3 regions of the Burkholderia sp. 10_S31 genome follow, and region 3 is predicted to be linked to each of the others. Evidence: predicted binding sites of a transcription regulator. Region 3 holds the regulator's gene; each other region holds the start of a gene.
What was found. The regulator LexA, encoded in region 3, represses DNA repair genes until DNA is damaged. The targets are predictions, from matches to a motif close to ACTGTATNNNNATACAGT.

Region 1 (4,743 bases), on a different contig from region 3:
TACCGTGCCGAGCGTCTTGCCGATGCCGGTCGGCGCCTGCGCGATCAGGCAGCGTTCGTCGCGCGCCGCTCGATAGACCGACACCGCCAGCTCGCGCTGACCGCTGCGGAATTGCCCGTGCGGAAACGTCAGCGCGCGCAGCGCCGCATCGCGGGCCGCGCGATGCGCGGTCTCGCGCTCGGCCCAGCCGACGAAGCACGCGCACTGCTCGGCGAAGAACGCGGCGAGCACGCTTGCGCTCAGCGTTTCCGTCAGCACGGTCTCGCGCTCGGACACGATGTCGAAATACACGAGCGCGACGTCGATTTCCGCGAGGTCGCGGGCGTCGCACATCAGGTGCGCATAGACCTTCGCCTGCGCCCAGTGCAGCGCGCGGTGATTGGCCGGCATCGCATCGAGGCTGCCGCGATAGGTCTTGATCTCCTCGAGCCGGTTCGCGACCGGGTCGTAGCCGTCCGCGCGCCCGCGCACGGTGAGCGTGCCCCAGGTACCCGCCAGCGCGATCTCGGTCTCGTAGCGCGCGCCGCGCTTCGACGTGACGGCACCGTGACCGGCAATGCCTTCGAGCGCGGTCGGCGCGGGCGTGAAGCGCAGGTCGAGATCGCCGCGTCGCGCGGTGAACTCGCACATCGCTCGCACCGCGACGACATAGCTCATGCGGACAGCCCCGCCGCTTCAACCTGCTCGACGCCGGCGCCTGCCCATTCGACATCGACGACACGCACCGGAATGCCATGTGCGATGCAGTACGCTAGCCAGCGCGTCTGGTTGTCCTGCAGCCGGTCGCCGGGGCCCTTCACCTCGATCAGTTCGTAGCGCTGCTCGTCCGGCCAGAAACGGACGAGGTCGGGTAGCCCCGAACGATTGCCGCGGATGTCGGCGAGCAGGCGCGTGAACCACAGCCGAAGGTGCGCCGGCGGCAGGCAGGCGAGCGCCTGGTCGAGCAGTTCGTCGGTCAGCACGCCCCAGAACACGAACGGCGATTGCAGCCCCATCTTCGTTGCATGGTGCCGGCGAATCGTGTCGCGATATGCCCCCGAGTCGAGTTGGGCGAAACAGCCGGCGAACGCATCGGTGCGGCGCACCGCGAAATCGGGCGCGTGCAGGTCGGCCGGGCCGCGCTGGAACGGGTGAAAGAACGCGCCGGGCACGGCCGCGAACACGGGCTCCCAGCACAGCAGCCCGAACAGCGAATTGATCAGCGTGTTCTCGACGTAGTGAACCGGCGCGTCGGGCTGTGCAAGATGGTCGCGCACCGCGAATTCGACGCTGACAAACGCGTCGGGACGCGCCAGCACGAGCGTTTCGCGCGGCACGTCGGGCGCGCTGCCCGCGCGTTCGACCCGTTGCCCGAGACGGCGCTGCAGGCGCGGCAGCATCCGCTCGACGCGCTGGCGTTCCTCGTCGCTTTCGAAGCCGCTGCGCGCCTCGAGCGCCAGCGTGAGCGCATCGTCGTCGCATCCGCAGCGTTCGAGCACGCGAATGCGCCGATGCCGGCTGCCCGGCCACGCACTGCGCGCATAGGCGTCGAGCGCGGCGGTCCAGTCGGCGCGCCGCTCGCAGGTCTGCCCAAGCGTAAACAGCAGCTTCGCGCGGCGCGTCGCGAGCCACGGCTGCGCGCAGCCGACCGCGTCGATCGCCCGCAGCAGGTCGTCGAACGGCAGGTCGTCGGGCCACGCGTCGAGTGCTTCGCGGCACGTCTGCAGCGCGAGATACGTATCGACGTCGGCTCGCTGCTGGAACGCGCGCGACGACGGCGCGAACGGCACGCTTTCGTACTGGAACACGCCGAGATCGGCGAGCACGAATTCGCTCCAGTCCTGATGAAGATTGCCGAAGAACATCAGCCGCAGCCGGTCGCACAGCGCACCGACCGTCACGCGCAGCACGCGATCGTCGGCCTGCGCGCACCACGCGTCGAGCGGTTGCGCAACCTCGTGCGCGGGCCGCAACCGTTCGAGCCAGTCGGGCTTGCGCTCGCCCGCGTGCGCGGCGAGCGACGGGAACATCTTCAGCAGATCGGCCTTGGTCGACAGCGCGAACAGTTCGTCGAGCGTGAGCGCGGGCGCCGGATCGACCCAGCCGAGTTCGACGAGCGGCGCGGCCGCGTCGAGCGTGCTGCCGATTTCGTCGTACACGAGCTTGCTCGCCCGGAAGTCGGATCCGCTGCGCATCAGCATCCGCACGAGCAACGCGCGCGATGCTTTCGGCAGCCGCGCGAAATGCGCGAGAAACGCGTGTTCGTGCGCGTCGAGCAGGTCGTCGTAACGCTCGCCGAGCCAGGCCAGCGCGCGTTCGAAGTTGGTCAGGTAGTAAAACGCCGGAGGCGTCGGCGATGCAGGCGTCACGGGGATCGATCACTGTACGTTTGTACAGGTCGGAATCATATCAAATGTGACGAAAAATACCGCATGCCGCGCACCGCCCGGCCGCGCCCGCGGGTCCCTCGCCGATCAGAACTGGTAGTTCACCGACATGTCGAACACGCCGTTCGTCGACTGCTGCGTGATCGGGCTGCGCCGTGCACGGCCGACGAGCTGCTCGATCGCGCCGTCCATCGTCACGAACCAGTGCTTGTTGACGAACCAGACCATCGTCACGCCAGCGCCGAACGACTTCATCCCCGCGCCCGACGAATAGGCCGGCAGCCCGGAACGCGCGGACGCCCCCGGGCTCACGCCGAACCAGCTGTTCATGTAGCGCGAATCGGCGAACGACACGGTCGGCCCGGCGAACCAGAAGAAGTGTTCGTTGCTGCCCGGCATCGGCATGTACGCGGAGAAATCGCCGACCCAGCCGTTCGAGCCGCCGATGCTGCGCCGGACGTCCGCGCGCAGCACGAGCGGGAAATCCTTCGAGATCACATAATCGGCCGCGAGCTTCATCACCGGCGCCGCGTTGATGTTGTCGAGCCCGTTCAGGTGGTCGAGATCGTCGGCCGAGCGGCGTCCAAGGTCATAGCCGACCGACATGCTCACGCGCCAGTTGGGCCCGCGCAGCACGTTCGCGCCGAGCCCCTCGCCCGTCGACAGGAAGAACAGGTCGCGATAGCGCAAGTCGAAGTTCGGGCCGCCCATCACGCGATATCGATCGGAGCCTGCGTAGCGCGGCTGCAGCGTCATCGCGGCACCGACGCTGACCTGCCACGTGCGGACGGTCGGGTTGAACAGTTTCTGCAGCGGGACGCCCGCCGAGTATTGCCATTCGCCGAGCGGCGAAGGCGTCTGGGCCGACGCGTCGCGGGCACCGGACGCCGCCAGCGCGGCGAAGGCCGACAGGCCGGACACGAACCGGCGGGTGCCGGGCGACAACAATGGGCGGGCAACGGTCATCAAGGCGGTCTCCGTCGGTTGCGCGAAACGAACCTGAGGGAAAGCGCGTCGCGCCTGACCGGCTGCAACGGCAGGCAGCCGGCGGCGCGAACGTAGCGTGCGCTGAATTAGTGAACATCCTACGCGACGCGCGCGAAGCCGCAAAGCGCCCGTTGAGCACGGGCACTTTGCCGGCCCCCGGCACGCGCCAGAGGATGGTTGCGGAATCAGAAACGCTCGACGTGATAGTCGCCGGCGAGCGCGGCCGGGCTGCGCTTCGACATCATGCGCGAGAAGCCATCCGCGAGCCGCCCGAGCGCGAGCTGCTTCTGGCTCGCGTCCCAGTGCGTGTAGGTGTCGTAGGCGGTGTCGTCGAACGACACGGTGACGGCGACCGGGTGGCCGCTTGCGCGAAAACCGATATGCAGCACGCCGCCCGGCAACTCCTCGATGTGGTAGCGCAACGAACGCGACTCGAAATAGCGGCCCAGCACCTGGGCGATCGCGCGCTTGTCCGGCGATTGCACGTGAATGTCCATGATGGTCCTCCTTTCAGTGATCGCGCGGCCGGCCGCGGTTCGCTGCGCCCGCCCGGCATCCGTATCGGCGGCGGCCGCGATGGCGGATCGCCCTGCGGCAGGCCCGGCGGCACGGGCGGATCGACCGGATCGTCGTGCTCGGGCAGCGTCGGGTCGGGATCGACGTCGGGCGTCGGTTCGGGACGGTGCAGCATGGATCGCGTGTTCATGTCATTCCTGCGCGGCGGCTCGCGCGTGTCGATTGGCGCGGCGACCGGGCGCAAGCGGCGTGCCCGCTCGCCGGTGCGGCCGCGCGGCCGGTCATGCGTCGCAAGCCGCCGTCACGTCACCCGCCCGCGCGTGCGCCCTTCGGCGGCGAGCTGCACCGCGCGCGGACGGATCGGACGGCGCACACACCGCGCGCGCTCCGGCCCAGCGTACACGGTATGTTTCAGTTCGCGAACCTCGTTCCTCCCGTCGAACATGCGCCTCTCGGGCCGATAGACCGGCGATTCGCACTTCCAGGTCGCAAACCGCTCGCACACGTGACTGAAAACGCCACCGCACCCGTTCGCGTCGTAACGTATCCTTTTTCCGTGGGTTCATTCATCACGATGTCCTCTCGTCCATGCCGGCGGCTCTCGGGCCATGTGTTCGCCAGTCCGGCCGGCCCGGCGGCTGCAAGCGCCATGCGGCCCATATTGCGCGGCACGGCGCTTGCGTCCGTCGTTACCAGCAAGGAGGTTCGATCATGACCGTTTTCGCTACCGGCCGCCGCGACGCCGTGTCACCGGCTGCCGGCCTGCTTCCCCTCGCCGTGTCGCGCAAGCCGTCCGATGACAAGACGGAGGAGCGTATCGACGAAGGGCTCGAGGAGACGTTCCCGGCCAGCGATCCGCCCGCCGTTGGCGGTG
Region 2 (4,743 bases), on a different contig from region 3:
CTCGACGAGATCGCCTTCCTCCTGGCGCACCTGCGCATACTCGCGCTCGACCTGCACGAGCGCCTGCCGATGCGCGACTTCGTCGGCGAGCGGCAGCGGCCAGTCGAGCACGTCGCGTGCGATCCACAGCGCATTCGCCGGGCAGCCGAATTCGACCGGCGGCAACTGGTCGCGGTAACGCGCGAAATAATCGGGCTCCGGCCACGTGAAGCGCAGCGCAATCGGCGGCGACGCGCGTCCGGACCATTGCGAGACGTTCTGCGCGAGCCCGGTCAACACGAACTCGAACATCACGTGATGCTGCAGCACGGCGCTTGCCTGCACGCCGTGCAGTTCGAGCGTCGCGCCACGTTCGTCCTCCGCGTAGATCAGCCGATATTGACGGTTGCGCATCCGGAAGTAGCGCTGCGTGACGACCAGCGCGTCGCGGATGTCCCGCGCGGTCAGCGTCGCATAGCCGAGGAAGCCGTGCACGGTCGGCTTCAGCAGCAGGCCGAACGCGAGGCCGATGCCCGGGTCGCCGCCGATCTCGATCGCGTTGAGCACGAGCCGGCCCCATTGCGACGGCGCGACGCGCGCGTCCGGTTCGGCCAACACCGCGTCGCGCAGCCCGGTGCCCGCGCGCACCGCGGCCAGATCGACGCCGCGTGCGGCCAGCGCCTGCAGCAGCAGGCGCGTATAGGCGACCGGAATCGTCGGCCGGCGTAGCCCGAGGCGGTCCTTGCGTGGCGGGGAGGTCATGTCGTTTTGGCCGGAAATGACAAGCATTATGGCTGTTTGCCCCCTCACGTTCAAGGCGGCGCGCGGCCTACGATGGCATTCATCGCTCAACCGCGGAACGATCATGACGACCCCCTTTCCCCACCTGCTCGCACCGCTCGACCTCGGCTTCACCACGCTGAAGAATCGCGTGCTGATGGGTTCGATGCACACGGGCCTCGAAGACAGCCGCAAGACGCTGCCGCGGCTCGCCGACTATTTCGCCGAACGCGCGCGCGGCGGCGTCGGCCTGATCGTGACCGGCGGCTTCGCGCCGAACGTGGCCGGCTGGACCAAGCCGTTCGGCGGCACGCTGATGACGTCGGCCGGCGCGCGGCGGCATCGCGTGGTCACCGACGCCGTGCATGCGGACGATGGCAAGATCGCGCTGCAGATCCTGCATACCGGCCGCTACGGCTACCACCCGTTCGCGGTCGCGCCGTCGAAGATCAAGTCGCCCATTTCTCCGTTCGCGCCGCATGAACTCGGCGCGCGCGGCGTCGAGCGTCAGATCCGCGCGTTCGTCCGCTGCGCGCAGCTCGCGCGCGAGGCCGGCTACGACGGCGTCGAGATCATGGGCTCCGAGGGCTACCTGATCAACCAGTTCATCTCGATGCATACGAACAAGCGCACCGACCAGTGGGGCGGTTCATACGAGAACCGGATCCGCCTGCCGATCGAGATCGTCGAGCGCACGCGCGACGCGGTCGGGCGCGATTTCATCCTGATCTACCGGCTGTCGATGCTCGACCTGATTCCGGACGGCAGCGACTGGAGCGAGACCGTGCAGCTCGCGAAGGCCGTCGAGCGCGCGGGCGCAACCATCATCAACACGGGGATCGGCTGGCACGAGGCGCGCGTGCCGACGATCGCGACGTCGGTGCCGCGCGGCGCGTTCGCGTGGGTGACGAAGAAAATGAAGGGCGAGGTCGGTATCCCGCTCGTGACGACCAACCGGATCAACCGGCCCGAAGTGGCCGAGCAGATTCTCGCGGACGGCTGCGCGGACATGGTGTCGATGGCGCGCCCGCTGCTCGCGGATGCCGAGTTCGTCGTCAAGGCCGCACAGGGCCGCGCCGACGAGATCAACACCTGCATCGGCTGCAACCAGGCGTGCCTCGACCACGCGTTCAAGAACCAGATCGCGTCGTGCCTGCTGAACCCGCGTGCCTGCCACGAGACGGAGCTGGTCTACACGCGCGTGCAGCAGCCGAAGCGCATCGCGGTCGTGGGTGCGGGCCCGGCCGGGCTCGCGTGCTCGACCGTGCTCGCGCAGCGCGGCCACCACGTCGACCTGTTCGACGCGGCGCCGGAGATCGGCGGCCAGTTCAACATGGCGAAGCGGATTCCGGGCAAGGAGGAGTTCGACGAAGCGCTGCGTTACTTCGGCCGCCAGGTCGAGCTGACCGGCGTGAACCTGCACCTGAACCGCCGCGTCGACGCGAGCGACCTGATCGCGGGCGGCTACGACGAGATCGTGCTCGCGACCGGCGTGGCGCCGCGCGACCCGAAGATTCCCGGGCAGGACGGGCCGAACGTGCTCAGCTATATCGACGTGCTCGCCGGCAGGCAGCCGGTTGGCCGGCGTGTCGCGGTGGTCGGCGCGGGCGGCATCGGCTTCGATGTCGCCGAGTATCTGGTGCAGGACGGCGAGTCGCCGACGCTCGATCTGGAAGAATGGAAAGCGGAGTGGGGCGTGACCGATCCGGCCGCGACGCGCGGCGGCGTGACGCGCGCGCGGGTCGCGGCGCCGGTGCGCGAAGTGACGCTGCTGCAGCGCAAGGCCGCGCCGCTCGGCAAGGGGCTCGGCAAGACGACCGGCTGGATTCACCGCGCGACGCTGAAGATGAAGCAGGTGAAGATGATCGGCGGCGTGAACTACGAATCGATCGACGCGCGCGGGTTGCACGTGTCGTACGGCGAGCAGCGTACCGATCACGAACTGATCGAAGCCGACACGATCGTGCTGTGCACGGGGCAGGAACCGCAGCGCGCGCTGCTTGCGCCGCTTCAGGCGGCCGGACGCTCGGTGCATCTGATCGGCGGCGCGGAACTGGCGGCCGAACTCGATGCGAAGCGTGCGATCGATCAGGGCTCGCGGCTTGCCGCTCGGCTGTAACGGGCAGGCGTTCCGGGTTTCGAGACGGCGTGCGTCGCGCGGCAGCGCGCTGCGTGCGCGACGGCTCCCGACTTTCCGGCCGATGTGTTGCGGCATCCCGCAACACGCCGGTTGCGTGGACCGGATGTACCGCGGCGCCATGCAACATGGCGACGCGATTCCGGCAGACCGCCATCTGCCACCGGCACGCGTGCCTTAGGCCGCTTCGGCCCGCTCTTCCTCTTCCGCTTCCAGCATTGCCTTGACGATCAGGTAGACGGCCGGCAGGTCGTCGTCGTCGCGGCGCCAGTCGACCGGCTCCTCGACGTCCGCGGCGACCAGCCGGCTGTCGCGCAGGCGGATGAACGCGTCGACGACCGTCGGATCGTTGCGGCTCAGGAAACCGGTATTCGAGAACGCGAGTTCCTCGACGTTCAGCAGCGCCTGCCAGCTCATCGTGCGGACGGCGGCCGGATGAGTGCGGCGCCGCAGGCCGAGCGCGCGTTGCGCAGGGCCGCCGACGACACGCTGAAGATCGACGACCGCCCGCTGCGCGGCACGCTCGAAGTGGACGGGGTTGAAGCCGGGTTGCTCGGGATCGAATGCGGATGACTGGAACATGGTCGCCTCACAGAAGTCCGTCCGTCATGGGTGACGGAATTCGGGTCAAATGGTGCAAAAGCACTGTAAATATATACAGTGTTCGAGGCGGTTTCAAGTGCTGAATGCACGTGTGTTCGTCGCAACCGGTTCGAGCGCGGCGGTGAGGGTGGTCGAAGCGTGCGTCGAGTCGTTCCCGCGCGCGGCTTACACCGACGCGGCGATCGTCTCCCGCAGCCATCGATGCGCCGGATCGCGATGCACGCGTTCGTGCCACAGCATCGACATCTCGTAGCCGGGGACCTCGACGGGCGCCTCCACGACGCGCAACGCGGGCGTATTGCGCACCAGCCGCTCGGGCAGCATTGCCACGAGGTCGGTGGCGGCGACGGCCGACATCACGAACAGGAAATGCGGAACCGACAGCACGACACGCCGCGCGGCGCCCGCTTTCGCGAGCGCTTCGTCCGTCACGCCGAAGAAGCCGCCGCCGTCGGGCGACACGATCACGTGTTCCAGCGCGCCGAACTGCGCGAGCGTAGGGCGTCGCTTCAGTTTCGGATGACCGGCGCGGCCGACGAGCACGTATCGCTCGACGAACAGCGGCAGGCGCCGCATTCCTTCCGGCGAGCCGTCGGTCGTATGGAAAGCCAGGTCGATGCCGTTTCGCTCCGCATCCTGCTCGATGCGCGGCGGCGCGAGTTCGACGACGGCGAGCCGCGTAGCGGGGGCGGCCGAACGCAGCGCGTTCAGTGCAGGCAGGACGATCGTCGATTCGCCATAGTCGGTCGCGGCCACGCGCCATGTGTTCGTCGCGGTTGCCGGATCGAACGGCGTGGCCGTCAGCACCGCGCGTTCGATCGCATCGAGCGCGTCCCGCAGCGGCTCGCGCAGCGTTTCCGCGCGCGCGGTCGGCCGCATCCCGCGCGGCCCCGGCAGCAGCAGCGGATCGCCGAACAGCTCGCGCAATTTCTGCAATTGCACGCTGACCGACGGCTGCGACATGTTCAGCTTTTCAGCCGCCCGCGTGACGTTGTGCTCGGCGAGCAGCACGTCCAGCGTGACCAGCAGGTTCAGGTCCAGCCGTCTGAGATTGTTCATGACTATACCTGGGATATCTAGAATTCATTTCCAATATACCTTTGGCGACGGCATCCTGCAGTCATTCAATCAACGGAGCAATGAACATGAACGTGCTGATCGTCTATGCCCATCCCGAGCCGCGCTCGTTGAACGGCGCGTTGCGGGACTTCGCGGTCGAGCATCTCGAAGCGGCCGGCCACGCC
Region 3 (4,743 bases):
GCGCGCGCGACGGAACCGGTTCGCCGCACAGTGAAATGGCGCCGGCATCGGGATACACGAGACCGAGCAGCATCTTCAGCGTCGTGGTCTTGCCGGCGCCGTTCGGCCCGAGCAGTCCGTAGCATTCGCCGGCCTGCACGTGGAACGACAGGTCGTTGACGACGAGCTTGTCGCCGTAGCGCTTTTCGACGTTCCGGAAATCGATCGGTGCAACGGACATGGGCAGGTTGTCGTTGTAAGCGGGCGCGGGCGTGTTTCACAGCCGGCCGGATGGGCATGCGGCGTGCGAACGGATCGGCGCAGGCGTGTCACATGGGCATGATCGGGGCGAACGCACACCGACGGCACGAACGGGCCATTCTAGTGCATCGGCTGCGTCTCTTCAGGGCATGCCCGTGCGGCACGGTGCATGCGCGCACGGATCGTGCACCGCATCATCGCCGACGCGCCCCGCGTGGCGAATCAGCGTTTTCCATCCCTTGCGTCCGGAATTGCGGCGCACCATGATGAGTGCATAGGGCACGTAGTCGCGATAGGGAGGTTTCATGGCTAGCTACAACAAGATTCTGCTGTGCTACGACGGCACGCTCGAAGGACGCAAGGCATTGCGGTGCGGTGCCAATCTCGCGCTGGACCTGAAGGCGGAAACGCATTTGCTGTCGGTGGTCGACATGCGCTCGAGCATCGCGCAAAGCGCAGGGTTGCTGACCGACGTCGCGTGCGGCCGCTTCGAGGAAACCGCGCGCGAGATCCTGCAGGAAGGCGTGAACTGGCTGCGCGAGCGTGGCGTCCAGGCGGAAGGCCATTTCGCGTTCGGCTATCCGATCGACGAAATCGCGAATCTCGCGACGGAGTTGAAGGCCGACCTCGTCGTCGTCGGCCATCGGTGCCGCAGCGGGTTGTCGAGATGGTGGATGGGGTCGGGCAACACGCAACTGCTCGATCGCGTGAGCTGCAGCATTCTGGTCGCATGCTCGTCGGCCGAAGAGCAAAAGGCCGAGATCGCGCGCGAACGCGAAGCGGCCACCGCGAACGGCAAGTGACGCAGTAATCGCGTGACCGGCCGGATTGTCCTGCGATTCAGGCCGGTCGCGTGCCGTGCCGCATCAGCGGCGCCTGGTCCGATCGCGACCGCTTACGCGTGCAGGTCGATCGCGGACAGTTTCCACGAGAACAGGCCGAAGCGGTGGAAGATCGCCGCATAGCGTGTGCCGTCGGCACTGCGCTGGTAGGTCACGACGAATTCATCGATATTCCTGTAGCCGGCACTCGTTTGCTGCGGATGACCCGCATCGCTTGGGCTCGCTGGCGCTGGCGCTGGCGCGGGTGCAGGCGCAGCCGAGGCGGTGGGACTGCTGCCCGGTACGGGTGCGCTCGCCGGATTGGCCGGCGGCACGGCCGGTGCGTTTCCGGGCGCACCGCCTGACGGCGGGCCCGACCATTCGGGTGGCCGCTCGCCCGGATTACCGCGCGGCGGGATGCCGCTCATCAGCGCCGCCACACCTTCCGGTGTCGCATAGGCATCGACCAGCGGGCCGATCAATGCAGATCCGATCAGCGCGCCAATCACCGCGAGCGGATTGTCCTTCTTGACCGCGTCGATCCGGCGCATCAACTCGTCCGTGACCTGCTGCTTCAGGCTGATGCGCAGCGACGGAAAATCGACATATTCGCTGACCGCCTGCCCATCGCGCGCGTCGATCGCCGATTTCAGGCGACTGAGCGCGACGTACGGCGACGCGTATGCATAGCCGATCGCCACCAGGGCGGCGACGGCCAGCACGACGATCAGCAGGGGCTTGAGCCGCCAGGCGCGGCCCGAAGATCCAGTCACGATGCCTCCGGTGCGGACAGGTTCCGCAATCAGAGACCGCCGTGCGTGGCCGATCGTTCCTCGTCGATGCAGCGATCGATCATCCGGCACACGGCATCGATCGTCCCGACCATGATGAGCCGCGATCGACCGTGATAGACGCGCACGGGTGCACGGCGCGCCGGTTCCGCGTGATTCAGGCCGGCGTTCAGCGAGACCCGCGCGAATGCGGGGAGCGCTGACGGCAGCAGCGACGCCTGCCGTTCAACTGCGACTTCTTGGCTCACCACGGGCGCCGCGGCGGACAGCGGTGCGCAGGGCGTGCGGCCGCGCAGGTGACGCAGGCGACCGAATTGACGGAAAGGCAGCAAACGGGAAAGGCGTTCCATGATGTTCTCCTCAGCGAGACCGATTGTCAGAGTTCGCCCGAGCGGATCAGCCCGACGGCGATGCCTTCCAGCGCGAATTCCGCGCTGCCGGCCTTGACGAAGATGTTTTCGTAATCCGGGTTCTCCGCGATCAGCTCGAGGCCGCCGGGCCGGCGCATCAGGCGCTTGACCGTGACGTCGTCGCCGAGACGCGCGACGATGATCTGGCCGTCCTTCGCTTCCGTGCGCTTCTGCACGGCGAGGAGGTCGCCGTCGAGAATGCCGGCGTCGCGCATCGACAGGCCGCGCACCTTCAGCAGGTAGTCGGGCTTGCTCGTGAACAGCGCGGGATCGCACGCGTAATGCTGCGAGATATGCTCCTGCGCGAGGATCGGGCTACCGGCCGCGACCCGGCCGACGAGCGGCAGCGACAGTTGCATCAGGCCGGCGTGCGGCAGCGTGAACTGGTGCGGCGCATCGTCGATGCCGAGCAGGCGGATGCCGCGCGACGCGCCGGCGGCCAGCTCGATCACGCCCTTGCGCGCCAGCGCACGGAGATGCTCCTCGGCCGCATTCGGCGAGCTGAAACCCAGCTCGGCCGCGATCTCGGCACGCGTGGGCGGGAAACCGGAGCGCTCGATCGCGCGGCGGATCAAGTCGAACACTTGCTGTTGACGGGCGGTGAGTTTGGTCATGGCTGAACTGTATGGATAGACAGTGAGCTGTATTTTTATACAGTACTTCGCGAATTTCAAGTGTTACTTGAGGTTCGACGCGATCGCGCCGGTTCCGGCGCGATTTCGCGATGTCCGGACGCCGGTTCGTCTGCCGCAACCGTCCGTCCCGTCTGCGTTAGCACTTTTGAGTATTAAAAAATGAAGAACGATTATTTTTAATCATGTAACCCGTTCGCTAGACTGGCCCGACATCGCAATACCGACAACACTGGAGAACCAAGGATGGCGAAGCGCAATACGGGGCTGGCGGGCGGAGCGGGCCGCCTGATCGCAACACTCGCGCTGGGCGCGGCGGCGGCGCTGGGCGTCGCGACACATGCCCAGGCCGATACGACGTTCCTGAACGTGTCCTACGACCCGACGCGCGAGCTGTACCAGGACTTCAACCAGGCGTTCGGCAAGGAGTGGAAGGCGAAGACGGGCGAGACGGTCAACTTCAAGCAGTCGCACGGTGGCTCGGGCGCGCAGGCGCGCTCGGTGCTCGACGGCCTGCAGGCCGACGTCGTGACGCTCGCGCTGGCCTACGACATCGACGCGCTCGCCAACAAGGGGCTCGTCAACAAGGACTGGCAGAAGCGCTTGCCGGACAACGCGTCGCCGTACACGTCGACGATCGTGTTCCTGGTGCGCAAGGGCAACCCGAAAGGGATCAAGGACTGGGACGACCTGACGAAGCCGGGCATCTCGATCGTCACGCCGAACCCGAAGACCTCGGGCGGCGCGCGCTGGAACTACCTGGCCGCATGGGCGTACGCCGTCCACAAGCCGGGTGGCAACGAGCAGACCGCGAAGGAATTCGTGACGAAGCTCTACAAGAATGCGGGCGTGCTCGACTCGGGCGCGCGCGGTGCGACGACGAGCTTCGTGCAGCGCGGGATCGGCGACGTGCTGATCGCGTGGGAGAACGAGGCGTTCCTGTCGGTCAAGGAATTCGGCACCGACAAGTTCGAGATCGTCGTGCCGTCGGTGAGCATCCTGGCCGAGCCGCCCGTTGCCGTGGTCGACAAGGTGGTCGACAAGAAGGGCACGCGCAAGCTGGCCGAGGCCTACCTGAATTTCCTGTACAGCCCGCAGGGCCAGGAGATCGCGGCGCGCAACGACTACCGTCCGCGTTCGAAGAACGTGCCGGCGAACCTGACGAAGCAGTTCCCGAAGCTGAAGCTGTACACGGTCGACGACACGTTCGGCGGCTGGACGAATGCGCAGAAGACGCATTTCGCGGACGGCGGTGTGTTCGACTCGATCTACAAGCCGCAGTAACGCCAGGCAGCAACCCATAACGACAGCGGCGCGCCACGACAGCGCGCCGCATCCCCGACGGTCCGCCGGCGCGACGCCTCGCGCCGGCGTTTGCGTCGGACCCGTGAGCAGCAACGACCCAGCAAGAGCATCCGATGACGACGTACACCTTTCGCAAGCCGAGCGCGCTGCCCGGTTTCGGCGTGACGCTCGGCATCACGGTGGCCTATTTGAGCCTCGTGGTGCTGATCCCGCTCGCCGCCACGTTCCTGAAGACCGCGACGCTGTCGTGGGACCAGTTCGTCACCGCCGTCGCGTCGCCGCGCGTACTCGCGTCGTACCGGCTGACGTTCTCCGCCGCGCTCGGCGGCGCCTTGATCAACGCCGTGTTCGGCTTTCTCGTCGCGTGGGTGCTGGTGCGCTACACGTTTCCGTTCAAGCGCATCGTCGACGCAATCGTCGACCTGCCGTTCGCGCTACCGACGTCGGTCGCCGGCATCTCGCTTGCAGCCGTCTATGCGACCAACGGCTGGGTCGGCCAGTATCTGGCGCCGTTCGGCATCAAGATCGCGTTTACGCCGGCCGG

Region 1: AC1Z3W_RS09530 (VRR-NUC domain-containing protein) is a predicted target of LexA. The motif match lies at 2,360-2,377, and genes of this name have one in related genera.
Region 2: AC1Z3W_RS04580 (DUF2471 family protein) is a predicted target of LexA. The motif match lies at 3,541-3,558, and genes of this name have one in related genera.

The regions. Positions count from the first base shown of each region.
Region 1 is NZ_JBXOWK010000001.1:2,128,811-2,133,553, forward strand. Features, by position in the region: gene AC1Z3W_RS09525 (ATP-dependent DNA helicase) at 1-657, opposite strand, end outside; gene AC1Z3W_RS09530 (VRR-NUC domain-containing protein) at 654-2,348, opposite strand; gene AC1Z3W_RS09535 (MipA/OmpV family protein) at 2,454-3,332, opposite strand; gene AC1Z3W_RS09540 (hypothetical protein) at 3,539-3,850, opposite strand; gene AC1Z3W_RS09545 (hypothetical protein) at 4,581-4,743, shown strand, end outside.
Region 2 is NZ_JBXOWK010000001.1:1,000,218-1,004,960, forward strand. Features, by position in the region: gene AC1Z3W_RS04570 (AraC family transcriptional regulator) at 1-768, opposite strand, end outside; gene AC1Z3W_RS04575 (2,4-dienoyl-CoA reductase FMN-binding domain-containing protein) at 845-2,878, shown strand; gene AC1Z3W_RS04580 (DUF2471 family protein) at 3,074-3,478, opposite strand; gene AC1Z3W_RS04585 (LysR family transcriptional regulator) at 3,665-4,558, opposite strand; gene AC1Z3W_RS04590 (NAD(P)H-dependent oxidoreductase) at 4,645-4,743, shown strand, end outside.
Region 3 is NZ_JBXOWK010000003.1:1,483,079-1,487,821, forward strand. Features, by position in the region: gene nodI (nodulation factor ABC transporter ATP-binding protein NodI) at 1-220, opposite strand, end outside; gene AC1Z3W_RS26975 (hypothetical protein) at 383-547, opposite strand; gene AC1Z3W_RS26980 (universal stress protein) at 546-1,043, shown strand; gene AC1Z3W_RS26985 (DUF2939 domain-containing protein) at 1,136-1,834, opposite strand; gene AC1Z3W_RS26990 (hypothetical protein) at 1,864-2,202, opposite strand; gene lexA (transcriptional repressor LexA) at 2,229-2,876, opposite strand; gene AC1Z3W_RS27000 (sulfate ABC transporter substrate-binding protein) at 3,141-4,178, shown strand; gene cysT (sulfate ABC transporter permease subunit CysT) at 4,313-4,743, shown strand, end outside.